Regions from separate parts of the Companilactobacillus sp. HBUAS59699 genome, predicted to be linked through region 2. Evidence: a T-box and tRNA genes for the amino acid it is inferred to sense, from the RefSeq annotation. Region 2 holds a T-box; the other holds one or more tRNA genes.
What was found. The T-box of region 2 lies ahead of asnS (asparagine--tRNA ligase). A T-box ahead of a tRNA ligase gene usually reads a tRNA of that ligase, here a tRNA-Asn.
Positions count from the first base shown of each region.

Region 1: it has a tRNA-Asn gene. The T-box ahead of asnS (asparagine--tRNA ligase) is inferred to sense a tRNA for this amino acid. The anticodon was not compared.

Region 1 is NZ_JAYKTV010000003.1:316,631-332,809, forward strand. It holds gene U8519_RS08020 (amino acid permease) at 76-1,527, shown strand; gene serS (serine--tRNA ligase) at 1,817-3,106, shown strand; tRNA gene U8519_RS08030 (tRNA-Asn) at 3,172-3,244, shown strand; tRNA gene U8519_RS08035 (tRNA-Thr) at 3,327-3,399, shown strand; gene U8519_RS08040 (aldo/keto reductase) at 3,975-4,973, opposite strand; gene U8519_RS08045 (FAD-dependent oxidoreductase) at 5,712-7,064, shown strand; gene U8519_RS08050 (EAL domain-containing protein) at 7,646-8,338, opposite strand; gene U8519_RS08055 (FAD-dependent oxidoreductase) at 8,432-9,787, shown strand; gene U8519_RS08060 (YfhO family protein) at 10,295-12,853, shown strand; gene glpK (glycerol kinase GlpK) at 12,951-14,459, shown strand; gene glpK (glycerol kinase GlpK) at 14,548-16,053, shown strand.
Region 2 is NZ_JAYKTV010000001.1:251,146-267,324, reverse strand. It holds gene U8519_RS01410 (helix-turn-helix domain-containing protein) at 1-55, opposite strand, end outside; gene U8519_RS01405 (metal-sulfur cluster assembly factor) at 82-396, opposite strand; gene moaA (GTP 3',8-cyclase MoaA) at 440-1,438, opposite strand; gene U8519_RS01395 (DMT family transporter) at 2,053-2,934, opposite strand; gene U8519_RS01390 (heavy-metal-associated domain-containing protein) at 2,934-3,143, opposite strand; gene U8519_RS01385 (hypothetical protein) at 3,286-3,564, shown strand; gene U8519_RS01380 (hypothetical protein) at 3,564-4,559, shown strand; gene U8519_RS01375 (polyprenyl synthetase family protein) at 4,571-5,497, shown strand; gene U8519_RS01370 (dihydrolipoyl dehydrogenase family protein) at 5,570-6,898, opposite strand; gene asnS (asparagine--tRNA ligase) at 7,012-8,403, opposite strand; T-box leader at 8,464-8,696, opposite strand; gene lepA (translation elongation factor 4) at 8,768-10,618, opposite strand; gene dnaJ (molecular chaperone DnaJ) at 10,802-11,932, opposite strand; gene dnaK (molecular chaperone DnaK) at 12,064-13,929, opposite strand; gene grpE (nucleotide exchange factor GrpE) at 13,984-14,577, opposite strand; gene hrcA (heat-inducible transcriptional repressor HrcA) at 14,594-15,640, opposite strand; gene ribF (riboflavin biosynthesis protein RibF) at 15,786-16,179, opposite strand, start outside.

The sequences.
Region 1 (16,179 bases), on a different contig from region 2:
GAATCCTTATTGTCAGTAGTTTCTTCTGGTAATAAGGATTTTTTTGTAAAATCCAAGATGGGGGAAACGAAAAAAATGGAAAATACTGATGTGAATCGGTCGTTGAAAACTAGACATCTGTCCATGATTGCTCTTGGTGGGTCAATCGGTACTGGACTCTTCGTTGCTAGTGGTTCGTCAATTTCGACTGCCGGTCCCGGAGGAGCATTGGTGGCATATGTTGCCATTGGTGTGATGGTTTACTTTTTAATGACTAGTTTAGGAGAGATGGCTACATATATGCCGGTTTCAGGGTCGTTTGCGACATACGCTACTAAGTTTATCGACCCCGCCTTTGGCTTCGCTTTAGGGTGGAATTATTGGTTCAACTGGGCAATTACGTTAGCTGTTGATCTTTCAACTATTTCGATTGTTGTTAAGTATTGGTTCCCAAGTTGGTCGTCTTGGAAGATCAGTTTGAGCTTCCTAGTTATTTTATTGATTATCAATCTAGTTTCAGTTGGTTCATTCGGTGAGACTGAGTATTGGTTGTCATCGATTAAGGTTACTGCGGTTATCGTCTTCTTGATCGTTGGTATTTTAACGATCATGGGTATTCTTGGTGGCGATGGACAAGCCATCGGTTTGAGTAACTACACATACAAACATGCACCATTCGTTGGCGGAGTGCCAGCGGTACTGAGCGTCTTCGTTGTTGCTGGATTCTCGTTCCAGGGTACTGAGTTGATCGGTATCACTGCCGGTGAGTCAGCAACACCTGAGAAGAGTATTCCTAAGGCTATCAAACAAGTTTTCTGGAGAATTCTTCTATTCTATATTTTATCTATTGCGGTTATTGGAGCAATTATTCCTTATACAAGTCCTAACTTATTAGGTTCAGAGGCTGGCGATATTGCTATCAGTCCATTTACGATCGTCTTCAAGAAGGTCGGTATCCCATTAGCTGCTGGTATCATGAATGCTGTTATTTTGACGTCAGTTATTTCAGCTGCTAACTCTGGTCTGTACGCTGCCAGTCGTATGCTGTGGTCAATGAGTAAGAATGACATGGCACCACATACGTTCGAGAGAACTAACAACCGTGGTGTGCCGGTATTTTCACTTCTACTCACTGCCTTAGTCGGTGGTGCCGCTTTGTTCACTAGTTTGTACGGTGATTCATTCTATGAATTACTAGTTGCGGCCAGTGGATTGACAGGATTCATCGCTTGGATCGGAATTGCCTTCTCGCATTATCGTTTCAGAAAGGCCTATATCAACAAGGGATACAGCTTGGATGATTTGAAGTACAAGGCTAAGTGGTTCCCATTTGGTCCGATCCTAGCGATCATCCTTGGTATCATCATCATTATTGGTCAAGATATTCGTTCATTAGTTAACTTTAACGTAATGCGTCTCTTGATCAGTTACAGTGGACTAATTGTCTTGTTCGTCTGCTGGGCATACTACAAGATCCGTCACCACACGAAGTTCTTGAAGTTGGACGACATCGATGTTGAACATACTAAGAGACATTATCATTATTAATTTGAATTTTAATGGATTTTAAATTACTATATAGATAAATAAACAAAGCCAAGAGAGTACCTATTTGAGAATCTTTCAGAGAAGCGATGGTTGGTGTGAATCGCTAAGATTTCTATTCCAGTATTCTAGCTAACGGGTAATGCCGTTCGGATTGATCCGATATCGTCTGTGAGTGCAATGTATTTGTTATACATTGAAACTGGGTGGTACCGCGAAAAGTAGTCGATTCGTCCCTTTACGGGATGAGTGGCTACTTTTTTTGTTTACAAATTTTAGGAGGAAAAAATCAATGCTTGATATTAAGATGATCAGACAAAATCCAGATTGGACTAAGAAAAAATTAGAGTCACGTGGTGTTACAGCTGAAGAGATCGATCACTTGTTGGATCTAGATAAGAATCGCCGTGATCTATTAGTTCAAAGTGAAACACTAAAGGAGAAGAGAAACAAAGTTTCTCAAGGTATCGCTGAAAAGAAACGTAATAAAGAAAATGCTGACCAAGAAATTGCGGACATGAAGCAAGTTGGTGCTGACATCAAAGACTTGGACGCTAAGTTGGAAGATACAGCTGACAAGATGAACTATATCTTAGTTCGTCTACCTAATATTCCTGATGATTCAGTTCCTGTTGGACCTGACGAAAGTTACAATAAGGAAGTTCGTAAGTGGGGAGATATTCCTGAATACAGCTTCACACCAAAGCATCACTGGGAAATCGGTGAAGATCTAGGTATCTTGGACTTCGATCAAGCTGCTAAGGTTTCTGGTAGTCGTTTTGTTTACTACATTGGTATGGGTGCTAGACTTGAACGTGCTGTTTACAACTTCATGTTGGATCAACACCAAAAGGAAGGCTATACAGAAATGATCACACCTTACTTGGTCAACAGCCAAGCAATGTTTGGTACATCTCAATTCCCTAAGTTTACTGAAGATGTTTATACGGTTATGGTTGATGAGAACCCATTGACATTGATCCCTACAGCCGAAGTTCCATTGACAAACTACTTTGCTGGCAAGATCCTTGATGGTAAGGAACTTCCTAAGAAGGTCACAGCTCTATCACCAAGTTTCCGTTCAGAAGCAGGTAGTGCCGGCCGTGATACTCGTGGTTTGATCCGTATGCACCAATTCAACAAGGTTGAAATGGTTAAGGTTACTAGACCAGAACAATCATTCGCTGAATTAGAGAAGATGACAGCTGATGCTGAAAACATCTTGAAGAAGTTGAACATTCCTTATCACGTAATCGTGCTATCAAGTGGGGATGCTAGTTTCAGTTCAACTAAGACATATGACCTTGAAACATGGTTGCCAGGACAAGGCAAGTACCGTGAAATCTCAAGTTGTTCAAACTGTCTAGACTTCCAAGCACGTCGTGCCCAAATTCGTTACCGTGATGAAAATGGCAAGGCTCAACTAGTTCACACATTGAACGGTTCAGGTTTGGCTGTTGGTAGATGTGTGGCTTCAATTCTTGAAAACTATCAAAACGAAGACGGATCAGTTACAATTCCTGACGTTTTGGTACCTTACATGGGTGGAGTTACAAAAATTACTAAAGAAAATGCTAAATAGATATTGACGTTTTATTAGTAGATTGATAAAATTTAATAGTTGTTGAAAAGCGACTATTGAATTATTCCGGATTAGCTCAGTTGGTAGAGCATCTGACTGTTAATCAGGGTGTCGTCAGTTCGAGTCTGACATCCGGAGTTATATACTTAGGAAAAACCTAGGTGCGCTGATAATACATCTAGTTCTTGCGAATTAGATGTATTTTTTTATAGGCGCTTTTGCCATCTTAGCTCAGTTGGTAGAGCATCGGTATCGTAAACCGGCGGTCACAGGTTCGAATCCTGCAGATGGCACTATGTGTATTTAGAACATCTTTTGAATAGATGTTCTTTTTTTGTTTTATGGGGGATGCCGTCTCCAGAGAAAAGTATCTCCGCTCGCTGTATGACCGGTTCCAGCCAAGGTCTGGAACCTCGCTTTAGAACTTTTCTGAGGACCGAAAATTTCTAAAGTCGTCAGTGTTGTAAGAACGGAAGACCACCGTTCGACAACACTATTACGGCTAGCTCCGATACTTTTCTCTGGAGACTTAGATACTCTTTAAATATTTGTGATCAAAAAAATCTGTTAGAAATCCTTATTGGAATTCCTAACAGATTTTTTACTTTATAGTAATTATATACCGACAAACAAAGGCCCCAGACGAAGTCAGAGGGGAAGTCGGAGGTTGAAGATGAAAAAATCCCGCAGTGGCAGTGGTGTTAAACGAGTGAACTTCTCGTTTTTACAGCACTAGACGTATTTTGAAATTCGCGGGTTTGCGCGAAGTTCAAAATCGAGTCTGGAGACCAAGGCTCCAGACGTTCTACACAGCAGGATTTTTCATCTTCGACCGGAGACGGAAACAGCAGTAGAACACCACACTACCTTAACCCCTGATCAAACCGTCAATCTCACTAACCTCATCAGCAGAAAACTTCAAATTATCCAAAGCACCTAAGTTCTCATCCAAGTGCTCAACACTAGTAGTACCGATAATTACACTAGCCACGACCGGATCCTTCAATAACCAAGCTAGTGACATTTGACTGAGTGTTTGATCACGATTCTTAGCAATGTCGTTTAGCTTATTCAGCTTAGCAACCAAGGCATCTTGACCCTTGTCCAACAAATCAGTATTAGTGCGATGGATGTTGAAGTCGTCAGTAATGCCGTTGAGATAACGATCTGACAATAGTCCTTCGCATAATGGGCCGTAGGCAATTGCACCAACGCCATTATCTTCGAGTAGTTTTGCCAAACCACTAGTTTCAACGTGATCGTTCAATAGATTCATACTCATTTGATCAAGTACGAAGGGAGTACCTAATTTTTTGAACAATGAAATAGCTTGCTTGAGTTCTGGTACTTCGTAATTTGAAACACCAACATAGAGTGCTTTACCGGAACGAACAATATCGTCCAATGCTCGAACTGTTTCTTCAATTGGTGTTTGGTCATCGTAACGGTGGGCATAATAAATATCCACATAGTCAAGGTTCAATCTTTGTAGTGAATCATCGATATCTTGAAGTAATGACTTGCGAGAAGTACCGATACCGTAAGGACCATCGTGGATCTCGTAACCAGCTTTGGTAGAAATAACTAGTTCATCACGATATGGTTTCAAGTCGTCTTTTAGGATTTGACCAAGTAGTTCCTCGGAAGTTCCGAAGCCGGTTTGACCATCGCCATAGTGATTAGCAACATCGAAGTGGAAGACTCCTTTGTCAAAGGCGTGCAAAATAACTTTTCGACGTTCGCTCAGTGGATCAGCACTACCAAAGTGGCGCCATAATCCTAGAGAAATTGGTGGAAGCATTAGGCCGGTAGAACCGGCGTGACGCACAGAATTATTGTTGTAACGATTATCTGATGCAGTATACATTTTATTGACCTCCCAATTATTAAATACTCTTTAATGGTAAGCTAACGTGGATTTTTACTCAAGAATAGCATTGTTAAAAGAGCACAAAAAAATAGGCTCGCCTCTTGGGGGGACGAGCCTATTTTGTGTCACACATACTGTGTAACGGGTTACCAGTAGTGCAAGTGGCCAGATATGATTATGTGAGGTTTCCAAATTTGTCAAAAATAGAGAGGGATTTTATTAATTAATGAAAGCATTCAATCAGTGATCATCGGAATGGGAAAATGGAAACTGACGAAACTAACTCGATAAGTATAAATTGATTGAGGGGGGCAATTTATATTTACTTTGAGTTGTAATAGAACCTGCTACGATATGAGGATGTGTACCGTAACACGTTTTACTTATTTAATAAAAGGAAGGAATTGCATTGGCAATCATATCTGTACCCCTTTCACATTGAAGAGTATACAACATTTGTTTAAACAATTCTATTCAATTTAGACAAAAATTTTTATTTGTTTTTAACATCACAAACTAATATATTTGTATGATAATATAGTTACTTCTTGCTTTACGGTCAAAAATAGTAATTTGGTTATTGAGAGAGAAGGGGAAACGTTGCTATAGATGGATTTGTATTAAATATCAGTCATGGCATATTTTTTTATAAATCTTGGGTAAGCGCTTGCTTAGGTTTGACATTCTGTCTATAGCAATAGTTTAAATTATCACAATAGAAGGATGGTAGATACTATGAAAGTTAGTATTATTGGTTGTACACACGCAGGTACATTTTCAGCAATGAACATTTTGAAGGCACATCCAGACTGGGAAGTTACAGTCTACGAACGTAATGATAATTTATCATTTCTGTCATGCGGAATCGCTTTGTGGGTAAGTGATCGTGTTTCAGATCCTAATAAGATGTTCTATTCAAGTCCTGAGGATCTCGCCAAGTTAGGTGCAAACATGCAGATGAAGCATGATGTAACTAATATTGACTTTGATAATAAAAAACTAACTGTAAAAGATTTGGAAACTGGTGATGTTTCTGAACATGACTATGATAAATTAGTCATCACTACAGGTTCAGCTCCTATCGTTCCAAATATTCCTGGAATCGACTCTGATCGTGTTCAATTGTGCAAGAACTGGACAAATGCTACAGAGTTGAGAGAAAATGCTCAAAATATCAAGAGTGCTATTGTTATCGGTGCTGGTTACATCGGTGCTGAATTGGCAGAAGGTTACGCTACTCTTGGTAAAGAAACAACTTTGATCGATGCTTTGCCAGATGTTTTGGCTAAGAACTTTGATAAGAATATGTCAGAAGTCGCTGAAAAGGACTATCGTGACAATGGTGTAACACTAGGACTTGGTGAAAAAGTTCAATCATTCGAAGAAACAGCTGACGGTGTTATCGTTAAGACTGATAAGAATGAATACAAGGCTGATGTTGCGGTAATGTGCGTTGGCTTCAGTCCTAACACTGATATGTTCAAGGATGAATTCGAAACACTTCCAAATGGTGCTTTGATCGTGGATGAATACATGCACACCAGCAAACCAGATGTCTTCTCAGCTGGGGATGCTGCATCAGTTCACTACAATCCAACTAATGATAATCAATACATTCCTTTGGCAACGAATGCTGTTCGTCAAGGTATCTTGGTTGGTGCCAATATTGAAAAAGACACTGCTAAGTACATGGGAACACAATCATCATCAGCCGTTGAACTATTCGGTAGAACATACGCTGCTAGTGGTTTGACAGTTGGACATGCCAAAGTTCTCAACAAAGAAGTAGAGAGCGTAACGCTTGAAGATAACTATCGTCCAGAATTCATGTTATCGACAACACCAGTATTGATGAACTTAGTCTGGGATCCTGAAACACGTGAAGTACTTGGTGGAGCTTTGACAAGTATGTACGATGTATCTCAATCAGCTAACTTGCTATCCTTAGCTATTCAAAAGAAAGTAACTATTGATGAGCTATCTATGGTTGACTTCCTCTTCCAACCAAACTTTGACAAGCCGGTTAATTATGTCAGTGCTTTGGCAATTGCGGCTGTGGAAAAAGCTAACAGCAAGGTTGTTGAGTAGGTAGGTGTTCTGATGCCGCCCGCGGTTGAAAACAAGAAAGCCGCTGTGGGACCGCTTGGAGCTAAGATCTCCAAGCTCGATTTTGAACTTCGCATAGACCGCGAATTTCAAAATACGTCCGTGGACTAAGCGATAAATCGCTAATTCCACAAGCACTGCGGGCTTCCTTGTTTTCGCCCTTCGGCTCAACATGATAAGTATGGAATGGGATTGTGATGATTGTTCTATTTATTTTTTAGGAGTGGACAGGGCTAAGTTTCATGTTTTGTTCATGATATTGCATGACCTACAGTTAAATTAAGTAATTACACAAAAACAGCACGTCTGACGATTTTGTCGAGACGTGCTGTTTTATTTTGAAAAATTAATTATCACTCTAATCAAGTAGTAACGAAAAAAATAGCTGAAGGCGAGCAACAATGGAATCCGCCGTGATAGTGTACTTAGCGATTTATCGCTTAGTACACTGGACGACTTTGAAGACTACAGGCTTCAAAGCGAGGCTTAAGACGAAGACTTAAGCCGGTCCCAGGGCAGATGGAATTGTTGCCCACCTTCAGCGGCATACAACCAAGCAAATTCTAATACAAACAACAATCATGAGGTAACTTCAATAATTGCGGCTTACTATAATAGTAACCTTGCTTAAGGTGCACACCCAATTTGTCACTTAATTGATGATCAGCTTTGTCTTCAATACCTTCAATAATCAAGCGCAAACCGTATTCTTGGCTCATTGCATGCCAAAAATGAATTTTTTGTTTCATCTTGTCATCAATAAACTTCTTACTAAAGTTTTGTAAAGCAAATTTTAATTCTGAGGCAAATGGTAATAAATCTTTGATGTTTTGAAAATGATTAATACCTGTTCCAACGTCATCAAGTGATATTTGCATTCCTCTATCCAAAAAATCTGACAGTTTTTGGATGATCTCTTCTATCGGATAATTATGAGGGCTGTCATCCTCAGTTAGTTCTACTACTAACTTAGTTGGGTAAATTTGTTGCTGACTTTGGATTATTGCTTCAGAAATCGTTGTTGTCATAAGTTGCTCACGACTGATATTCACGGATAAGCGACGAACCTTGTCTGATAGTACCTTGGTTGTTTCAATTAATAAATCGGCAGTGATTTGTGGATCGATTGCGGAGAATGATTCTGGCAAGCGCCAACCTTCCGGTGTATGTTTCTTCATTAATAATTCGTATCCAATGATAGTATCCGTATGAGTATCTACTTGTGGTTGAACAAAATAACGATAAACTGATGTCAATAAACGTTTCCTCCAAAATATAATTATTTACATAATTTAATATAACACTATAATATACTATGATAATATTCGACAGAAAGAAAGGGTTAATTTATGAAAGTCGTCGTCATTGGTTGTACTCATGCAGGCATAGCTGCCGTTAAACAGATTTTAAATTATTATCCTGAAACGGAAATTACAGTATATGAACGTCAAAATAGTATCTCTTATTTGTCCTGCGCTACGTATTTACATATCAAGGGAACTGTTAAGACACTTTCAGATGCCCTATATGCCGAACCGGAAGATTTTGAACGTCAAGGAGTCGACATGGAGATGAATCATGATGTCATCAGTCTCGATGCAGATAAGCACTCACTGTTAGTTCAAAACCTTGAAACTAAGAATATGGAAAAGGTCACGTATGATAAGTTGATCGTGGCAACAGGCTCAATTACTGCTATACCAACTATTAGCGGGATCGAAAATCCAAAAGTCTTGTTGTGCAAGACCTACGAACAAGCCCGCAATCTGTGTACTTCAACTTTGAAAAAGCAACGAATCGCCGTTATTGGTGGCGGATATGTTGGAGTTGAATTGGCTGAGGGTTACGCTAAGTCAGGTCATGAGGTATTGTTGTTCCAACAATCAGAATATCTATTGAACAAATACGTTGAACCAGTGATCTCAAAGGCTGTTGCTGAAAAGCTCAGAGATAACGGCGTTCAAGTCTTTACTGGAGCTCGGGTCCAGGCTTTTTCTGATACTCAAAATGGCGCCTTGGAAGTTACTGCTGATGGTAAAAAATACGAAGTCGACATGGCAGCAATGAGTGCTGGGATGATTCCTCAGACTGATTTGCTTCAAGGTCAAGTCGATATGGCTGAAAATGGTGCTATCATCGTTGACGACTACATGCATACGTCGAATCCAGATATTCTAGCAGCTGGTGATGCGTCAGTCATCCATTATAATCCAACGAAGTCCGTTAGATATTCACCACTGGCATCTCACGCCGTTCGTCAAGGAACCTTAGCCGGTATCAATGTGTTGGATCGCCGATTGAGAACGATCGGAACACAATCGACAACGGGGATGTTGGTATTCAATCAAACCGTCGCCACTACTGGATTGACAGTAGAAGATGCTAAGGAAGCAAACCTGAATGTTGCCAACATCGTCTATACTGGACCTTACCGACCAGATTTCATGCCGGATACGAAGCCAGTTACAGTCGTATTAGTCTATGATCGCAATACCCGCAAGATCTTGGGTGCTCAGCTGATGAGTGAACATGATGTATCACAATCTGCCAATACAGTTTCAGCCTTGATCCAGAACGATGCCACGATCGATCAACTTGCCTTGTTAGATATGTTATTCTCACCGAACTTCAATAATCCATTTGATTACTTGAATTTGGCAGGTCAAAAAGCAGTCGAACAAGAAAAAGGCTACTTAAGAACTTAATTTTGCTGGATGTTTTTTCACACTTTATTCCTATTTTGAGCGGATTATTTTCATAATATCCGGTTACTATGTATGCATAGTCATCAAAAGAGGTGAATCATATGAAAAAACATCCATTTTTAGCTATCGCTGGTGTATCAGTTATTGCCACAGTTTTTTTGTCGTTAATAATGTAATATTACTTTTTAAGTGGGTACACTATTTAAGTGCTAACGAAAAATAGCTGACGATGGGCAACAATGGAATCCGCCGTGATAGTGTACTTAGCGATTTATCGCTTAGTACACTGGACGACTTTGAAGACTACAGGCTTCAAAGCGAGGCTTAAGACGAAGACTTAAGCCGGTCCCAAGGCAGATGGAATTGTTGCCCACCGTTAGCGGCAATAGAAACCCTGGCAATAGACCATCTAACGTATACTCAAAATCAAGCCTTTTTTGATGTAATCGACTTGATTATATGTTATTAATTACGTAAGGTTTTAAGGTAGTTTAATGGGAGTTCAGGATGAAAAAAAATCGTATTGGATATTATTTGGGTGCCTTTGCAATCAATTTGATCATTATTTCAATGATTTTTTGGTTCAACGGCTTAGTTCCGTTTGGAAATAATAATTTTTTAACGAGTGATCTGGGAACACAATATATTGCCTTTCTAACCGAGTTGCGCCGGCAATTAGTTCACGGAAATCTCCATTTATATTTGTTTAGTCAGTCGTTGGGGGATAACTTTTTCCCAATCATCAGCTATTATTTGTTATCGCCTTTTAATTTGTTACTAGTATTATTCAAAGCTCAAGCAGTTCCAGTAGCTGCTGACGTGATTATTATGCTGAAAATCTCGGCCATGGGCGTGTCGATGGCTTATTTTCTAACGCAATATTTCAAGCAGTCACGTCCTTCGAATTATATTTTTACGATCGCCTATAGTTTTTGTGGATTCACGGCTTCGTATTTTTACGATCTAATGTGGTTGGATGCTCTGATCATGTTGCCGATCGTAGCGGTTGGTGTCATGCGTGTTATTCAGGATAATAAATTTGTTTTGTATTATTTTTCGATCTTATTATCAATTATTTTTAATTATTATCTGGGCTACATGCTCTGTATTTTTTCAGTGTGTTTCTTCATATATTTAGCTTTGGAAAACAACCTGATGCAGCAACGGACACGTTTTGTCACGATTAGGAATTATATTGTAGCTTCACTGCTGGGAGGACTGAGTGCTGCAGTAGTGTTGATACCGACTTTTGCAGGAATGTTGAAGACGGCGAAGACTTCATTCGATAGTTTTAATTATTTACCTTCAGCTCGATTCGGATTCGAAGCCTTCACACAATTAGGAATCGGCGGCAATACCTTTATGCAGCGACTGCACCACGGACCATCGGTCTTTATGACTTCGACGGTTTTGATTTTGTTGCTGAGTTACTTCTTCAGTAATCGAGTGTCCAAGTCCGACAAGAATCACTCGATGTTCTTGATCGGTATTTTGCTGGCCAGTATGTTTGTGACGACTTTTAATACAGTTTGGCATATGTTCCAAAATCCAGCGGGATTCCCGTTCAGAAATAGTTTTATTTTCTCTTTTGTCTGTATCTTTGTAGCTCATAAAGCTTTTTCAGCAGGGGTCTTCAAGGATGTTCATACTATTATCAAGTCAACTTGTACGGCTGGTATTTTGATCTGTATTGGTTATGCAACGGAATGGCTAGTTCCTAGATTCATTGAGAGAATGGGCTACGAGACGCCTGATAATGCGTATAACTATCACTATTTTTGGCTGAGTTTGATCTGTATCGTTATCTCAGGTCTGTTAATAATCATGTTCAGTAAGAATAAGTATATCGGCATTGGTATTCTGGCAATGATCTCGTTTGAAGTTTTTGCTAACTTCAATTCGGTGCTTGATACGGCCTATTTGGGGAATCAACAAGTATATAGCCGACAGTATCAACGTGAAAATAATATTTTGACAGATGTAAAGAACAGCAGTCATCCGGGACATCGAATCATTGTTTCGAAGTCAGGATTGAACAAGGCCTTTCCAGATCAGTACAATAATTACAATGATCCGGTATTGTTCAATATCAATGGACTCAGTCTGTACAGCTCCACACTTAATCAAGATACTATGACGATGATGAATGATCTGGGTTATTTCAGTTTCAACGTTCGACGGATCAGTCACTTCGGTGGAACTGATATTACCAACGCACTCTTCGGCGTTTACTTCAATATCAGTCAGTTGGATCATCGTTATATCGTTAATGAACATTATGATGCACCAACCTTAGGCTTCTTGGTCAGCAATGATGTTTATGATTTTCAGATGATACCTAAGCGAGCCTTGGATAACCAAAATCGTTTGTGGCAGTCATTGAATGGTACTGACACGCAGTATTTGAAGAATGCTTCAATCAATACTATGTCGCAAAAGAACCACAAAAAGAGAACTATGTACACTTATCAACTGAAAACTGAAACTACTGGACCGTTATACTTCTATGTATCACCATTCAATTATTATGCCTCCAGAATCTATGTCAATGGCCGCCGTATCAACACTCCACAGATAGAAGTACAAAAGGCTGCCGTTATGGACTTGGGTGATTTTAAGAAAAATGAATCTGTCGAAGTCAAAATTCTGACACGTAAACCGTTGGAGATCAACCCGAGTTACTTCCGTTCACTTGATTATGATAAGTATGAGGCAACTATAGATAAGTTCCGTGCTAATTCAATGAAGATAACTTCGGACTTGAATCACGATACGGTCAAAGGCACGATATCGGTCAAGAAGAATTCACCACTGTTATTGAGTATTCCCTATGATAATGGCTGGACAGCTTATGATAATGGTAAAAAAGTTAAGATTCATAAAGTTATCAGTAATTTAATGGCGATAGACCTAGATAAGGGCTACCATAAGATAGAGCTAAAATATCAATTTCCAGGTTTGAAGTTAGGTTGGATAATTTCAATTATTTCAATCGCTATTTTTGCAATATATTTAGCTTTTAATAAATATTTAAATAAAAATAGTAGTAAAATGTTTGTGAAATAGCTAATTATTGCAAAATAAGTCTTTTAATTTTCAATATCTAGCTAAATGTTATAAGATTTTATCATGAAACGCTTACATAAAGAGATGAGGTGCAGAAATGTCAAATGAATACATTATGGCAATCGATGAGGGAACAACAAGTACACGTGCGATTATTTTTGACAAAAAAGGAAGCAAGGTCGCAGATGCTCAGCGTGAATTTACGCAACATTTCCCAGAACCTGGTTGGGTAGAACACGACGCTAATGAGATTTGGAACGCTGTTCAATCAACTATTGCTAATGTCTTTATTGAATCTGGTATTAAACCAAACCAAATTAAAGGGATCGGTATTACGAATCAACGTGAAACTACTGTGATTTGGGATAAGAAGACTGGATTACCGATTTATAACGCAATTGTTTGGCAAAGTCGTCAGACGACAGATATCGCCAATAAGCTTAAAGAAGACGGCTATGACGATATGATCCATCAAAAGACTGGTCTATTGATCGATTCATATTTCTCAGCTACGAAGATCCGCTGGATCTTGGATCACGTTAAGGGTGCTCAAGAACGTGCTGAAAATGGTGAATTGTTATTTGGTACGATCGATAGCTGGCTTTTATGGAAACTATCAGGTGGAGCCGCTCATGTGACTGACTATTCTAATGCCAGTCGTACGATGTTATTCAATATCCATGAATTGAAGTGGGATCAAGATATTTTGAAGATCTTGAATATTCCTGAAGCGATGCTTCCAGAGGTTCGTCCTAATTCTGAAGTTTATGGTAAGACTAAGGACTATCATTTCTACGGTTCTGAAGTTCCAATATCAGGTATGGCAGGTGACCAACAGGCTGCCTTGTTCGGCCAAATGGCCTTTGAACCAGGAATGGTTAAGAATACTTACGGTACTGGTGCCTTCGTAGTTATGAATACAGGTGAAGAGCCACAATTATCTGATAACAACTTATTGACGACGATCGGTTATGGTATCAATGGCAAAGTTTACTATGCGCTCGAAGGTAGTATTTTCGTTGCTGGATCAGCTATTCAATGGTTGCGTGATGCCATGAAGTTGGTTGACTCAGCTCCAGAATCAGAAGAAGCTGCTATTAATTCTCATGATGACGATGAAGTCTATGTTGTTCCTGCCTTTACAGGATTGGGTGCTCCATACTGGGATTCCGATGCTCGTGGTGCAGTCTTCGGATTGACACGTGGAACTAGCCGTGAAGACTTTATCAAGGCAACCCTCCAATCATTAGCTTATCAATCTCGTGATGTTATTGACACGATGAAGAAGGATACAGGCATTGATATTCCAACCTTAAAGGTTGACGGTGGAGCTGCTAATAACAAGTTCTTGATGCAATTCCAAGCTGATATTTTGCAGACGCCAGTTCAACGTGCCAAGGATCTTGAAACCACTGCTCTAGGTGCTGCCTTCTTAGCTGGATTAGCTGTTGGCTATTGGAAGGACTTAGACGAAATCAAAAAAGATTACGCTACGGGTGCTACTTTCAAGCCGGAAATGGACAAGAAACGTTCAGATTACTTATATGAAGGTTGGCAACAAGCCGTAAGTGCTACTAGACAGTTCAAGCATAAAGCTATTAAATAGAGATAATTAATAAATTAATAATACAAAAAGGTTTAATTGTGTAAGTGATTAAACCTTTTTGGTGTTATTAGATTATGTGAGGATAAAAATGGTAAAAAAAGAATACATACTTGCAATCGATGAGGGTACAACAACTGCCAGAGCCATTATCTTTGATCATGCTGGCAAAAAAATAGCTTCAGCCCGCCATCCGATTCGTCAAATCCTACCAAATCCTGGTTGGGTAGAACATGATGCAACAGAGATCTGGAATGCTGTACAGACAACAATTGCGACGACGTTGATTGAATCAGGGATCAAACCTGATCAAATCGATTCGATCGGTATCGCTAGTCAACGTGAAACCACGGTTATTTGGGACAAGAAGACTGGTTTGCCAATTCACAACGCTGTTGTTTGGCAAAGTCGTCAAACTTCCGAGTTGGCTAATGATTTGATCAAAAATGGTTATGAAGAAGAGATCCACAAAAAAACTGGCTTGATCGTGAGTCCGTATTTTTCAGCCACGAAGATCCGCTGGATCTTAGACCATGTCGACGGTGCTCAAGAACGTGCTGAAAAGGGTGAATTGCTGTTTGGGACGATCAACACTTGGTTATTATGGCAATTGACTGATGGTGACAGCTTCTTAACTGACTATGCTAATGCCAGTCGGACGATGCTCTACAACATCAATGATCTTAAGTGGGATGATGAATTATTAGAGTTATTCAATATTCCTAAGGCAATGTTACCGGAAGTTAAGTCTAATTCAGAATTGTTCGGTGTAACTAAGAATTATCATTTTTATGGTTCAGAAGTACCTATCACTGGTATGACGGGATCACAACAAGCTTCATTATTCGGGCAAATGGCATTTGAACCAGGAATGGTTAAGAACACTTATGGTACTGGCGCTTTTGCCGTAATGAATACTGGTAACAAGCCAGCTTTATCAGATAACAATCTATTGACGACAATTGCTTATGGAATCAATGGTGAGATAACTTATGCCTTGGAAGGTAGTATTTTTGTTGCCGGTGCAGCTTTGCAGTGGTTGCGTGATGGGATGAGAATTGTCAAACACACACCTGATACTGACGCTGCCGCCAAGAGATCGACTGATCACAACGAAGTCTATGTTGTGCCGGCCTTCTCTGGATTAGGTGCTCCTTATTGGGATGACAAGGCACATGGTACCGTCTTCGGTATTACTCGTGGAACTACTGACGATGATTTTATCAAGGCAACTCTACAAGCAATTGCTTATCAGACTAAGGACATTATTGATACGATGAGTTCTGATTCAGAGATCCCAATCGAAGTCTTAAAGGTCGATGGTGCGGCAACCGCGAATGATTACTTGATGCAATTCCAATCCGATCTATTAGGAATCCCACTGCAAGTCTCTGCTGAATTGGAGACGACTTCTTTAGGAGCAGCCTTTTTAGCAGGACTAGGTAGTGGTTACTGGAAAGATCTAGATGATATTAAGAAGAATTACCAAATTGGTAGTGACTATGAACCTAAGATGGAAGAAGAAGTTCGTAAGAATCTCTACAACGGTTGGAGAGAGGCAGTTGCGGCCACAATGGCATTTAAACATCATAAATAATGAAAGCTTGTGGCTTAAAAACGTAGCTATCTAACAATAAATAAGAGTTCACATTAAAATACTCTTATTTTTTTTTGTTGATATAACAACATTTTTGGACTAAATATTAAAAAAGTTTTGACAGAT
Region 2 (16,179 bases):
TCACCTGCGATAACTTAAGTTCCTTACGTCTTTTTATAAATACGTCTATATTAATTTCTCTCACAATTAACACTCCAAAGTTTAACTATCATAGATTCCCAGAGATATCTTCGCAAAACGACTAGCCATGTCCAAATCCCATGCTGGTTCCCAAACTAAATTAATTTCTACAGTATTAACGCCATCAACTAACTTTGCAGCATCAGTGATCTCATCGTGCAAGTAATCACCTAGAGGGCACCCCATTGTTGTTAATGTCATCGTAATAATACAATTACCATCTATTATATCAATTTTATAGATCAATCCAAGGTTTACAATATCAATTCCTAATTCCGGATCAATCACGTCCATTAATGATTCTTTAACTTGGTCTTCCATCGTTGTTTCTGTCATGACAAATATCCGCCTTTCGGGTTGTTTAAACTTATTATCTCACTTATCCACCAATTTGGCTCATGTGTCTCCAAGTTGGTGCTTTGTCAATTACACGATCTGCTTCATCCATTGCCATCTCATGGTTGAGTGGCTTGCGATCTAGCGATTTTTGAATCAATCTTCTGAATTCTTTTTTATCAGGAATAGATTTACGAATATCTATTTCCTCGTTCCAGTACAGGCAGGCTTTAACGTATCCGTCCGCTGTTATACGCAGCCTGTTACAGTTTTCACAGAACTTAGAACTAATGGGATGAATAAGGCCAAAACTGCCCTTAAAGCCCTCTATTTGATAATTATCAGATGGACCATTTCCCTTCAGTTCAATTGGTGAATATTCATATCCGTTTTGTCTACAAGTATCAAAGACACTTTGTAATCCCACGTATTCCTTCTTCCACATCTTCTCTGAATTACCAATCGGCATGAATTCAATAAATCTGACATTTACATCATGATATTTAGTATAATTTAAAAAATCTAAAATTTCATCATCATTTTGACCCTTGATCAAAACAACATTTAATTTTATCTTTTTAAAATGTAATTCTGCGGCTGTATTGATCCCATCAAGTACTTGTTCGATATTCCCACCACGAGTGATTTCTTTATATCTTTTGGCTTGGAAAGTATCCAAACTAATATTTAGACGATCAAGACCAGCTTCTTTTAACGCTTTAGCTTTTTTAGCTAAATACAGGCCGTTAGTAGTGATTGAAACATCCTCAATACCATTGACCGCTTTGATGCGACGAATAATATCTACAACATCGGTTCTAAGTAGTGGCTCTCCACCAGTTATTCGAACTTTAGACACGCCCATTTCAGAGAAATTTTCAATCATTTTCACGATCTCATCTTGTGACAAGACCTTATCGGATGGGAAAAACGGCAGACCTTCTTTAGGCATACAATAAACACATCTTAAGTTACATCTATCTGTGATCGACAAACGTACATAGTCATGCACACGGTCATATTGGTCATACAATTTTTCCATACTAAAACCTCCGAATAATGATTCCAAATTGTGAATTATATAATTAACTAATATAATTATGTATTAGATTTATTCCAAAATGAATTAGTAAAAGCCCTATAAAATAATTTAAAACTTGTGTGGTGTTTGGTGTGTAGTTCCGCTTCCGGTCAGCAGTAATTCCATCTGTATCAGGACCAGTCTGAGCCACAAAGCGGTCTCATACCTTGCTTGGTTGCTTTGCAAAAACCGCAAATCAACCAAGACGTCCAGTGCTGTAAATGCGGGAAAACCACCCGCATTAACACCACTTTTGATACTGATTAAATATTTGTCGTTATGTTCTATTTTTAGTTACAGAACACATACTTCGATTACTAATTTATTGCCAGACGAATATTAATAAAGAGGTAATACTAACCTAGCTACCGGTGGGCAACAATGGAATCAGCCGTGATAGCGTACTTATCGATTTATCGCTTAGTACGCTGGACGACTCGGAAGACTACAGGCTTCCGAGCGAGATCGAAGACGGCCACGGCTGAGACCGGTCCCACGGCAGATGGAATTGTTGCCCACCGGCAGCGGCATCCATCCAAAAACCAAAAAAATCCCCCGCCAAAATGGCAAGAGGATTAATCTGTATTTGCACGGGTAAATGTTACAATTGCGGTCGATGCAATCAATAATAACGCACCGATAATTATATTTGCCGTGATTTGAATTGGGAAGAAAAAGTAAGAATAAATAATAACAACGATTGGCCCTAGGGCACGCACGATGTTTGCCTTCCCTGCCGTAATGAATTTCAAACTCGTATAAAATAGTAATAATGATAAGAAACCATTGAAAAATGCGCCAAAGAAGTTAAACGTTACTGCCTTAGCTTGGATTCCACCGAAAGTTCCAGGAATTATTAGAGCATATACAAATAGTAAAACTGCTGAAACTAAGTGATTATAAAACAAAACATTACCAGGATTGTTGTCCTCAACTAAGTACTTAGCAATAATATTATTTATTGCATACATTAATGGATAAATAAAAGCACAAACAATTCCCCAAACACTATCGATTTGAATGCGACCAGTGGAAACAAAGATTGATCCACCAATACACATTACAATAGCTAAATAATCCCATTTAACTAATTTCTCTTTTAAGAACATGTACGATAATGCAAAAACGTAAACTAAATATATTCGAGCAATCAAAGTGACCGTAACTGGACTGAGCAATGTTAATGCAATGTATTGCAAGATAACACCAACGGCATTTGATAATCCTAAAGCGATCACCCACTTGTTCTTGATGATTGCAAAATTATGATACATTACAAATATCAAGATCAAGTTGAAAATAGCGGCGAATACACTCGTGAACAAAGCTCCGATAACTGGATTTAGACTGACTAACGAGAACTTATTGAGAACTGGACTGATACTACTAAATAATAGCGAAATTAAATTAAGCTCAACTCCTAGAAGTTGGGCCTTTTTAGTGGTCATAGAATTCACTAAGCTAATTCCTCAACCTTGAATGGTTTACTTGCTAAATCAGCTTTGATTTCATTTACATCCAATTCTTCATTTCCAGAAATTGTTAAAGTCATCTTGTCCATATCTTTGTCTAACTTCTCTACACCCTTAGCGTCCTTGATCAATTCAGCAATGTGCTTAGGACAGTTCTCACAGTGTAACCCACTTACTAAGATTTGTTTTTCCATAATAATATTCCTCCAATATATTAATTCTATTACTTTTTTATAATACCGCAGTAAGAAATTAATTTAACTTAGGATTTTTACTAATTTTTTATTATTCCTAAAAACGCTAGAATATAAGTAATATAGGAATGGAGAACTAATTATGGCTGAAAATGTAAGTATGGAACAATCTATTTATCAATTATTAAATGACGTAAATCGTAATTACTTTACTTCTAACCGTCAACTAAATAAGCAATCAATGTTGTACCAAACAATTGAGGAAGTTCAAGATAAGGGCTGGTTCAACGACTTAAAATTAGAAGAAATCGAAAATTATTCTTTGGCAACTGCCACTCTAAAGCCAGCTACTCTAACTAAAGATGGTATCAACAAACTTACTGAACTTAAAAAGATCTACGGCAAGGAGGACGATAAGTAATGGATATTGATGATTTAAAGAAACAAATGAGTGGTCGTTTTGAAAACGCCCCTATTCAATCATCAGCTTTTTACGCTGATCCTGAAGATCACCTGGATAATCAAAAAAAACTGCGCGTTACTCTAAAATCATTCACTGAAACTCAAAAAATGATCACACCATTTGCCTTACAAATTCTCTGTACACATTCAGAAATCACTCTGATGCCACTAGGGCTATTGGATTTAAATGAATTAAGAGACTGGGAAGATCAACAAAGAAAAGATACTGGAATCTTAGTTGGTAATCCTGACAAACGTACTGGTATGCCCTTGGTAATTCAATTTGAATCACATGTCAAAGAGTTCCCATCTGAAAAAAAGGTACTTGATGTCTATACTGACGATATGTTCAATCATTTCCATGAAACATTCAATGATCATATTTGGCCAGTTGTTATGAAATACTTGAACGAAAATCAAACAATCCTAAAAGAAATCGAAAAGAAACTCGATGAAGAACGTATTGAAGTTCGTGATTTAACGTTAAAACAATTGGAACCACTGAACGAATCTGAAATCAAAGAAAAACTTGGTGTTCCTTTAAAGAAAGATCAATTAGATCATTATTCAAATTACATCGCCGATATGAGTCAAGTTAATTCCATCATTACATCTTCGGGAACTTTTACTAAAGAACAAATATTAAAAGACAAGCCTTTCCCACAAATGATGAATTTGGCTGAGATGCGTAACACATTCTTCTATGTACTCGACAATACTTTCAACGAAATTTTATATTTCTACATTGAAGCCTACGGAACTAAGGATGCAAAATTAAAAAAACATCTCCAAACATTGCGCAAAAATTTGGCAGCACTAATGCGTCAAGATGCCTGGAAGAAATCCAATGACATCATTGAAAAAGAACAAAAATTCAATGCACAAAAGTTTTTCAGTTCAGTTTTCTTACCGATTGCTGAAAACCTCGAAGTTGAAATTGATAAATTCAAGTAAGGAGAATCGTTATGGCATCACCATTTGAACAATTTGAACACTTAAATCCAAAATTGATCAATTTGGAAGACTACATCCTCCACTTGATTGAATTAAATAAAGATGACATTATTTCCGAAGCTAGCGGATTTTTGAAATCTAGCCGTTTTCTTCACGGAGCATTCTTCTATCTATTCTCAGCATTTGGTACAACTGACGATCTACGTGAGAATGCCTTACAATCAGCTGCCGCCGCAACGCAAATGTTCTATATCAGAAATGAAATGATGCGCCGACATCAAGCGGGACCTGACTCTATCAAGTTAAACTTTATGGTCGAATACTTCTCCGACTTGATCGATGTAGAGTTACGCAAATGCTCAGCTGATGATGACGCCTTACAAGGCAAAATCGATGCTATTCAGGAAATAACTACGCAGCAATTATTAGCTGACGAGCAAATGGTTAAACCGGTCGAAGATATCGGTGAATATGTCAAACGTGTTGAAGGACGCTCAGCAGTGATGTTTGAATTTGCCTGCCGTTTTGGTGCCCAAGCTGCTCACGCCTCTGACATTATTGTTGATTCAGCTGGTGAGATCGGTCGAACAATTGGCATTGCTTATCAAATCAAGAGTGAAATCCTTGATCTGGTCGGGATCAACACTAATGATGATGAATTTGGGCCATTATACATGCTTCAAAGTGGCGAATTCACTTTGCCAGTTATCTTTGCAATCGGCAAAAAGGGTCCTGACTTCATGAATAAAATTGCTGAAGCTGGACGTACTGGTGAAAAAGCACTGGCCGAGACAGCTGAAGAAGTTATCGATAACGGTGTTGACGCTTCACAAGTTATGGTTAAGGAATATAAGGATCAAGCTTTATTCGACATTAATATGCTGCCTGAAATACCTGAAAAACATGACTTGCAGAAGTTAGTGGAAATGTTACTGTAATCATTCAGTATTAAAAATGGATACCTATAAAATGAAGAATTTCATAGGTATCTATTTTTTAACTTCTATACTTTAAACCAAATATTGCAAATCACTTGCTGGTGTTGGATATGCAAAAATCGTATTAACGATCTCATCATGAGTAAGTTTTTTGTTGATAGCTAATGTTAAATAATTGATCATTTCATCAGCTTCATTACTCATAAGTGTTGCTCCAACAATTTGATCATCTTTATTGAAGACTATTTTTGCTTTAGCGACTGGTTCATTAGTTCTATAATACGTAAACCACTTAGTTAGATCCTGATCGACTACTCGATAGTCATCAGGATTTTTTTCGGCTTCAGTTGTACTTACACCAACTTTGGCCAGTTCAGGTGAACCGTAAACCAACGTCGGAATTGCCGGGTATTCAATCTCTTTATCAGTCTTACCCAGAATCACATTGGATACATATCTAGCGTCAAATCCTGCAACTGGTGTTAGTTTAGGTTGCGATTTATCAACAACATCCCCAATTGCATAAATATTTTTATTTGTTGTTTGTAACTTATTATTAGTCTTAATTCCCTTAGTTGAGTATTCAACTCCAGCTTTTTCCAAATCAAGCTTATCTACATTAGGAACTCGGCCAGTTGCACCAACGATCAGATCACTTACTAAGTTAAAGTCACCAGCATCGATGACGTACTGCTCACCAAACTTGGCAATAGACTTCGTATCAACATTAAAGTGAAATGTAATTCCACGGCTTTCTAATTGCTTAACTAATGCATCCACGTAACCAGCATCGAATTCTTTTAGGGGTCGATCATTATGATGTACGATATGAACTTCAGCACCAGTTGAACTAGCGATAGTCGCTAGTTCAAAGGCAATGTAACCTGCACCGATAAAGGTTACCTTCTTAGGCATTGACTTCAAGTTCATGAAGTCAGTACTCGTTAATAGATGCTCATTACCTTCAATATTTAGACGACTTGGTCGTTGGCCAGTCGCAATCACAAAGTTATCAGCTTGATATATTTCATCATTAACACTGATTTGATCTTCAGAAATAAACTTGGGTTCACCATCAATTGCGGTTATTCCTGCACTTATCAGTCCATTGCGACTACCTTCAGGGATCTTACTTGTATAAGTATCTTTAAATGCTTCAATCTCTGGCCACTTAACATATGGCGCATCTCCAAAACCTTTTCCTTTTAATTGAGCCACACGATCACGTGCCTGTACACCACTTAGAAGCATCTTCTTGGGATCACAACCACGGTTAGGGCAAGTTCCACCCCATTGATAATTCTCAACTACAGCAACATCCTCACCTGCTGACTTGAGTGCATATGCCTCGGCCAATCCCGCGGGACCACCGCCGATAATAATTGCATCGAATTTATTCATCTTAACTAGTTACCTCCGAAAAGTTGACTAAAAAAATAGACCTCATAACATTTCTATTATAAGAGTCTACGTATAATTTTTTTAGTTATTTGCTTATTCTACAATTATGACAATTAGAATTCAGCGTTACCTGGTGTTCTAGGATAAGCAATGACATCTCTGATATTTTCCATACCAGTGATGTACATAATTAGTCGTTCAAAACCGATACCAAAGCCTGAGTGAACTGTACCACCATACTTACGTAATTCTAGGTACCACTTGTAGTCGTCTTCATTCATTTCAAGTTCTGACATTCTCTTTTCAAGTTTGTCAAGACGTTCCTCACGTTGTGATCCACCGATCAATTCACCGATTTCTGGAACTAATAAGTCAGCTGCAGCAACTGTCTTACCATCATCATTAGCACGCATATAGAATGCCTTGAAGTCCTTAGGATAGTCAGTAATGAAGACTGGCTTCTTGTAAACTTGCTCTGACAAGTAACGTTCATGTTCTGAATCAAGGTCAAGTCCCCAATAAGGTTTAACCTCAAATTCAACATCAGTAGCTTTTTCTAGAATATCGATAGCATCTGTATAAGTAACGTGCGCAAATTGTTCGCCAGCAGTAGCCTTCAAGCGATCGATCAATGTGTTATCCACGTTCTCATTCAAGAAGTCCAATTCTTCCTTGGCATGATCCATTACATAATTGATAACATACTTAAGTAATTCTTCGGAGCAGTCCATTTCATCTTGTAAGTCTGCAAAGGCCATTTCTGGTTCGATCATCCAGAATTCTGAAGCGTGACGACCAGTATGTGAGTTTTCAGCTCTAAATGTAGGACCGAAGGTGTATACATTTCTGAAAGCCAAAGCAAATGGTTCAACCTCAAGTTGTCCACTAACAGTTAAGTTTGTTTCCTTCTTGAAGAAGTCTTCACTGTAATCAACTTTGCCATCATCAGTCTTAGGAACATTATTCATATCAAGGGTTGTTACTTCGAACATTTCACCAGCACCCTCAGCATCTGAACTAGTGATAATTGGTGTATGAACGTAGACGAAGTCGTTCTTTTGAAGATATTCATGGATAGCAAAGGCAGCTAATGAACGAATTCTGAATACTGAGTAGAAAGTATTTGTTCTTGGACGCAAGTGAGCAATTGTTCTCATGAATTCATATGAATGAGCTTTCTTTTGCAATGGATAGTCAGCATCAGAAGAACCTTCTTCGATAACTTCTGTAGCGTGGATCTCAAATGGTTGTTGTGCTTTAGGAGTTAATGCTAATTCACCGACAACTTTGATTGTTGTGCTGATTGGGAACTTAACAACATCAGCATAGTTTTCCATGTCACTTGTGATAACTACTTGAACATTCTTGAAAAATGAACCGTCATTTAATTCAATGAAGCCGACACGTTTTGATCCTCTGATTGTACGAATCCAACCAGAAACAGTGATTTGATCACCGTCAGCAAATTCTTTTTTGTATAAATCTTTAACTAAAATATTTTGCATTTACTTCTCCTTATTATTTCCGAATACTATATAGAAACAAAAAAATCCTTCATCCCTAATAAAAGGGACGAAAGATTTTCCGCGGTACCACCCAAGTTTTTTTATAAAAAAACACCTCAAAGTATTATTCAATACTTACAATGGTAACGCATTGGCTTGCGTCTAAACCTACTCTCGAAATTTCAGTTAGAACAACAAAGATGTTTTTCGTATATACCGACACACCAAGCTCTCAGTAACCTCGGTTCCCTGTAGATAAAGTATATAGTACTCGTTCTTTTCATATCTAATATATTATATTTTCTTAAATGTAGCATATCTTTGTGCAACTTGTAAAGTACCAAATGGAATAGAGCAATTCAGCCTACTTACCTGAATCGTCGGCCTTGCCCTTATTTAAGTTAAGAACTGACATGAAGGCTTCTTGAGGAATCGAAACTTTTCCAACTTCCTTCATCCGCTTCTTACCAGCTTTTTGCTTGTTTAATAGCTTATCACGACGGGTTCTGTCACCACCGTATAGCTTAGCAGTAACATCCTTACGATAAGCCTTGACTGTGGCACGGGCAACGATCTTATTACCAATAGCAGCTTGAATAGGAATCTCAAACATTTGACGAGGAATAACTTCCTTCAAACGTGAGACGATGTCACGTCCACGTTGATAGGCGAAGTCCTTATGGACGATAAAGCTCAAGGCATCGACCGGTTCACCATTCAACAAGATATCCATCTTAACTAATTCACTTGGTTCATATTCTTCAACTCGATAATCCAGTGAAGCGTATCCTTTAGTATTTGATTTCAAATCATCGAAGAAATCAAAGATGATTTCTAGCAATGGCAATTTGTAGATTACGTTAACTCGATACTTATCTAAATAATCCATAGTTACAAATTGACCACGTTTGCGTTGGCATAATTCCATAACTGGGCCTACGAAGTCTTCGGGAACCATGATCTCGGCTCGTACATACGGTTCACGAACTTCTTTGATCTCAGAAGCATCTGGTAATTCAGCAGGATTATCGACGATTATTTCTTCACCTGAAGTAGTCGTAACGTGATAATCAACTGATGGTGATGTGATGATCAGATCCAAATTAAATTCACGCTCTAGTCGTTCTTGGACAACGTCCATATGGAGCAATCCTAAGAAACCGACACGGAATCCGAATCCTAAAGCTTGCGAAGTTTCAGGCTCATATTCCAAAGCAGCATCATTTAATTTTAATTTTTCGAGTGCTTCATGTAAGTCTTCATATTTAGCATTATCAACTGGATACATACCAGCATAAACCATCGGTGTACTCTTACGATAACCTGTTAATGGTTCATCTGTTGGATTATCGGCAAGTGTAACCGTATCACCAACTTGTGTTTCGACGACTGATTTGATACTGGCAGTGATATAGCCAACATCACCGGCCATTAAGTAATCACGTGAAACGGCCTTAGGAGACATTACACCAACATCTGTAACTTCGAAGGTCTTCTTATTACTCATCAATTCAATCGTGTCACCGACCTTAACTAAGCCTTCACGAACACGTACGTTCAAGACAACTCCGCGATAACTGTCATAAACTGAATCAAAGATCAACGCCTTTAGAGGTTTGTCAATGTCACCTTCAGGTGCTGGTACATCACTGACGATCCGCTCAAGCAATTCATCAATACCGATACCCGTCTTGGCACTAGTCATAACCGCGTCCGAAGCATCGATTCCGATCATCTCTTCGATCTCTTCTTGAACTTTTTCAGGTTGTGCTGATGGCAAGTCGATTTTGTTGATGACTGGAACAATCTCCAAGTCATTATCAATAGCTAAATAAGAATTAGCTAGTGTCTGTGCTTCAACACCTTGTGCCGCATCAACAACTAATAGTGCTCCCTCACAGGCAGCTAGTGAACGTGAAACTTCATACGAAAAATCCACGTGTCCCGGTGTGTCGATCAGATGGAAGATATAATCCTTACCATCTTTAGCAGTATATTCCAATTCGACCGCATTAAGTTTGATCGTAATTCCACGCTCACGCTCTAGATCAAGATCATCTAGAATTTGTGCCTTCATATCACGTTTTGCGACTGTATGTGTTTTTTCCAAAATACGATCAGCAATTGTTGATTTACCGTGATCGATATGCGCTACGATAGAAAAATTACGAATTCTTTTTTGTCGTTCTTTTAATTTGTCAAGATCCAGATCCATAAATGTTTCCCTTCTATCAATTACTTTAATTATTTAAGAATTAAATCTCATCTTATCTATTTTACACTATTTGAACCTATACCACCACGTAACAAGTACTCTTATTGAATGATAACTAGATAAGAATATAGCAAAAAAGAAGCCTTGAGTAAATTAACTTCAAGACTTCAATTTTATAATAGATTAACCATTAAAGGCATCTTTTATCTTATTAAAAAAGTTACTATCTTTTTCTTTTACTTTGTTTCCGCCTGCTTCCGCAAACTTCTTCAAAGCTTCACGTTGTTCACCTGACATCTTACGAGGTGTAACGATATTTACGGTAACTTTTTGGTCACCAATATTCTTGCTGTTAAGAACTGGAGCACCTTTACCACGTAATCTAAATGAGGTACCAGTTTGTGTACCGCTAGGAACTGTTAATTTAACTGGACCATGAACGGTATTAACCTGGATCTCATCACCTAGAGCTGCTTGAGGAAAACTGATATTTACTGATGAGTAAATAGTTGATCCATCACGCTGAAATTCTTTGCTTGCGGCAACATGGAAGACAATGTATAGATCACCATAAGGTCCACCGTTTTCACCGGCTTCACCTTGGCCATCAAGGCGCATTTGTTGACCATCTTCAACACCTGCTGGCACAGTAACTTTAAGAGTATGTTTCTCATTAACCTTACCCTTACCATGACAAATGTTGCATTTTTCTTTGATTTCTTTACCAGTACCACCACAGACATCACAAACAACTCTTGTACGCATGCGACCAAGTGGTGTTTGACGATCTACTTCGACATAGCCGGAACCATGACATTTAGAACATGTTTCAGGATGTGTACCAGGTTTAGCACCACTACCATCACAAGTCTTACAGATCTCTTCACGATCATAAGAGATGTCACTCTTCTTACCAAAGACACCTTCTTCAAAGGTCAGATCCATACGATATTGTAGATCAGATCCTTGTCTAGGTGCATTAGGACTTTGTCTAGCTGTACCGCCGCCGAAGAATTGACTAAAGATATCTTCGAAACCGCCGAATTGATCACCGCCAGCTCCACCACCGAAGCCACCAAAACCTTGGCCTTGGTTCATACCAGCTGATCCATATTGATCATAAGCTGCACGTTTTTGAGGATCCTTTAGTGTCTCATAAGCATCGTTGATCTCTTTAAATTTCTCTTCAGCATCAGGAGCCTTATTGATATCTGGATGATACTTTTTTGAAAGTTTACGGAAAGCTTTTTTGATTTCATCTTCAGAAGCGTTTTTATCCACGCCTAAAGTTTCATACGGATCTCTATCTGCCATTTAAAAATCACCCTTGTGTTGACTAGGACTCTACGTCCGATTTTATCTTTTATGCTCAAAAGAGCAGTTGTTAATACTATACCATTGTTGGTCTAGTAATTAAAATGACTGCTCTTTATCACAAATTATTATTATTTCTTATCTTTATCTGGGTCTACTTCTTCGAAGTCGCCATCAACTGTACCATCATCGGACTTCTTGCCGTCCTTTGAATCTGTACCTGTTCCAGTAGCACCTTGGGCACCACCAGCTTGTTGAGCACCTTGAGCTTGTTGATAAAGTTTTACAGAAAGATCTTGAACGATCTTATTCAAATCGTCACGCTTCTTCTTCATGTCTTCAATATCACCAGAGTCTTGAGCCTTCTTCAAAGCATCACGAGCATCTTCGGCCTTCTTGATTTCATCGTCAGAAACCTTACCCTTAATATCTTTAAGAGTCTTGTCAGTAGCAAACAATGCTTGTTCAACATCGTTCTTAACGTCTACTTCTTCCTTACGTTTGTTATCTTCGTCTTCGTGTTCCTTAGCTTCCTTCATCATTTGATCGATTTCTTCATCGCTCAAGCCTGATGAACTCTTGATAGTAATCTTTTGTTCCTTATTAGTACCAAGATCCTTAGCAGAAACATTTACAATACCGTTCTTATCGATATCGAACTTAACTTCGATCTGAGGTACACCACGTGGTGCAGCTGGAATGTCTGTTAATTGGAAACGACCTAAGGTCTTATTGTCAGCAGCCATTGGACGTTCACCTTGTAGAACGTGAATGTCAACAGCACTTTGGTTATCGGCAGCAGTTGAGAATGTTTGTGATTTACTTGTTGGGATAGTTGTATTTCTATCGATCAACTTAGTAAATACGCCACCCATTGTTTCAATACCTAATGAAAGTGGTGTGACATCAAGTAAGACAACGTCTTTAACATCACCAGAGATAACACCACCTTGGATAGCGGCACCTAAGGCAACGGCTTCGTCAGGGTTGATTGAGTGGTCAGGTGTCTTGCCTGTCCATTTTTCAACAGCATCTTGAACAGCGGGTGTACGTGTTGAACCACCATTTAAGATAACTTTATCAAGATCGTTGATTGTCAAACCAGCATCCTTCAAGGCATTGTCAACTGGGATCTTTGTCTTTTCAACTAAGTCAGCAGTTAATTCATCAAACTTAGCACGTGTCAAAGTTTCTTCCAAGTGAAGTGGGCCATTAGCACCTGATGAAATAAATGGAAGACTGATTGATGTTTGCATAACACCAGATAAGTCCTTCTTAGCCTTTTCAGCAGCATCCTTTAATCTTTGTAGAGCCATCTTGTCTTGTGACAAGTCAACACCGTTCTTGTTCTTGAATTGTTCAACTAACCAGTCGATAACCTTTTGATCAAAGTCATCACCACCAAGGTGTGTGTCACCATTTGTTGAAAGTACTTCGAAGACACCGTCACCTAATTCAAGGATAGAAACATCAAATGTACCACCACCAAGGTCATAAACAAGAATCTTTTCGTCACCCTTGTCGTTATCAAGACCATAAGCAAGTGCTGAAGCAGTTGGTTCGTTAACGATACGTTGAACGTTCAAACCGGCAATCTTACCAGCATCTTTAGTAGCTTGTCTTTGTGAATCATTGAAGTATGCAGGAACTGTAATAACAGCATCTGTAACAGGTTCGCCAAGATAGTCTTCTGAGAACTTCTTGATGTGTTGCAAGATCATAGCTGAAATTTCTTGTGGAGTATATGACTTGCCAGCAACAGTAACTTTGTAACCTGCTTCACCCATATGTCTCTTGATTGATGAAACTGTATCAGGGTTAGTGATTGCTTGTCTCTTAGCAACTTCACCAACTTGAATTTCACCATCTTTAAAAGCTACAACTGAAGGAGTTGTTCTTGCACCTTCGGGGTTAGCAATAATCTTTGGTGAGCCACCTTCAAGTACGGCAACAGCTGAGTTAGTTGTACCTAAATCAATACCAATAACTTTTGACATAAATATAAACCTCTTTTGAATTTTAATATTATTTATTAACTAAATTATGAAGAACTATTGTGCTACAACGACCATTGCTGGACGAAGTACACGATCTTCTAGCTTGTAACCTTTTTGTAGAACTTGGACAACAGTATCTTTTTCATGATCTTTATCAGCTGGTACAGTTTGAACCGCTTGACTATCAGTTGGATCAAACTTCTTACCAGCATTGTCGATAATCGTTACATGATTATCAGTCAATGCCTTAACCATATGTTGTTGAACCATTTCGATACCCTTCTTTAGTTGCTTGCCAGCATCATCGCTGACTTCAACTGCCAAAGCTCTTTCTAAGTTATCAATAACTGGAAGAATTTCTGTAGCCAATTTTTGACCATCATATTTAAGGATTCCGGCAACTTCCTTCTTATGACGATTATTCATATTTTGAATTTCAGCTTGGCTTCTCAAAAACTTATCTTCTAGTTCTGAATTCTTAGCCTCAAGATCCTTGATTTTTGCATCCTTAGGATCGATTTTGGTTACTTTTTCAGCATCCTTCTTTGCATCCTTAGCAGTGTCTTTTGCTTTTGACTCTGTCTTAGATGCGGTCTTCGTCTGTTCACTAGAAGATTTAATATCTTCTTGCTTCTCTTTATCTGCCATTACTTCCTCCTAAATATCAAGAATCATCATACCGTGAATAATAATCGATCAAGCGCTTTGCCAGCTCTTGTCTAAATTCACCTAATAACCCAATTAATTGTGAATAATGCATTGTTGTAGGACCAAGCAAAGCAATTACCCCTTTACCATGATGACCAACATCATAGTTTGCAGTGATAATACTGTAGTTCTTCAATGCATCGGATCCTAACTCACTACCTAAACGAACTCTGATTCCATCATCAGTGTCGTTGGGATCAAGCAATTTCTTCAAATCTGTACTTTGATTAATAATTGAGAATAATGATTGAACTTCTGATAGATCTTCGTTATTCGCGTAATTTAACAAATTCAATTGACCATCAACGAAATACTTTTCCGATCCGGCTTTTTTGAACAGCTGATCTATCATATCGATCAATCCATCGTTTGAATACATATACTCAGATAAGATAGCTGGTATATCATTGTGAAGCATCTTTAAAACTCGTGGCAACGGTTGTCCAACCAACTTATCATTAACAACTCTTACGATTTTTTCGATTAACTCTGTATCAAAGTTTTCATCGATCGTATAAATATTACTCTCAACATTATTGTCGCTTGTGACGATGATCGCCATAATTTGACGCGAATTCAAAGGTACGATCCTAAATCCTGTTAGGAGGATCGAACTACTCTCTGGTCCCAATGTGATTGCTGTATAACTAGTTAGATGAGATAAGATTTTCGCCGATTGTTCAATGATGTCATCAATTTGATGATATGTTTGACCAAAATCCTCGTCGATTCTCTTTGCGATATCTTGTGGTACGGTAGTTGGTTGTACCAAATTATCGAGATAATAACGATATCCCATTGCGGAAGGAATACGACCGGAAGATAAATGAGTCTTCTCTAAGTAGCCTATTTCTTCTAGCACTGCCATTTCATTTCTGATCGTTGCTGAACTGACGTGAAATGGTAATGCATTCATCAATGTTTTTGAACCAACCGGCTGGCCGGTATCTGTGAAAATGCGCACGACTTCTTTCAAGATTGCATCTTGACGTTCCGATAACATTCTACCGTCCTCCTTTTAGCACTATTCATATTGGAGTGCTAACAATGTAAAATATAACAATCTATGCTTATAGTGTCAAGTGGTGAGACTCATAAAATTAAAAATTTGCACAAAGAAAAAAGCAGGTCACAAAAACCTGCTAATATTAATGTTTCTTAAAGTAATTCAGTGAATCTTCTTTATCCTTGTGAAGCTGTTTGACCAAACCATCAGCATCACTGAACTTAACTTCGCCACGAAGATAGTGTAACCATTCAACGCGGACGTCTTTTCCATAAATGTCTTCATCAAAATCAAAGATATTACATTCGATCGTCACACCGGTATCTTCCTTAAAAGTTACATTGTATCCAACTGATGTCATCGATGGATACCATTTGCCGTCAATCTCAATACGAGTCACGTACACACCGATAGAAGGCTTTAACTGTGATTTGCTAGTAACCACATTGGCCGTCGGATAACCAAGCGTACGGCCACGTTGTAAGCCATGTACGACGGTTCCTTGATTCTGGTAGGAATATCCTAGTAATTCGTTA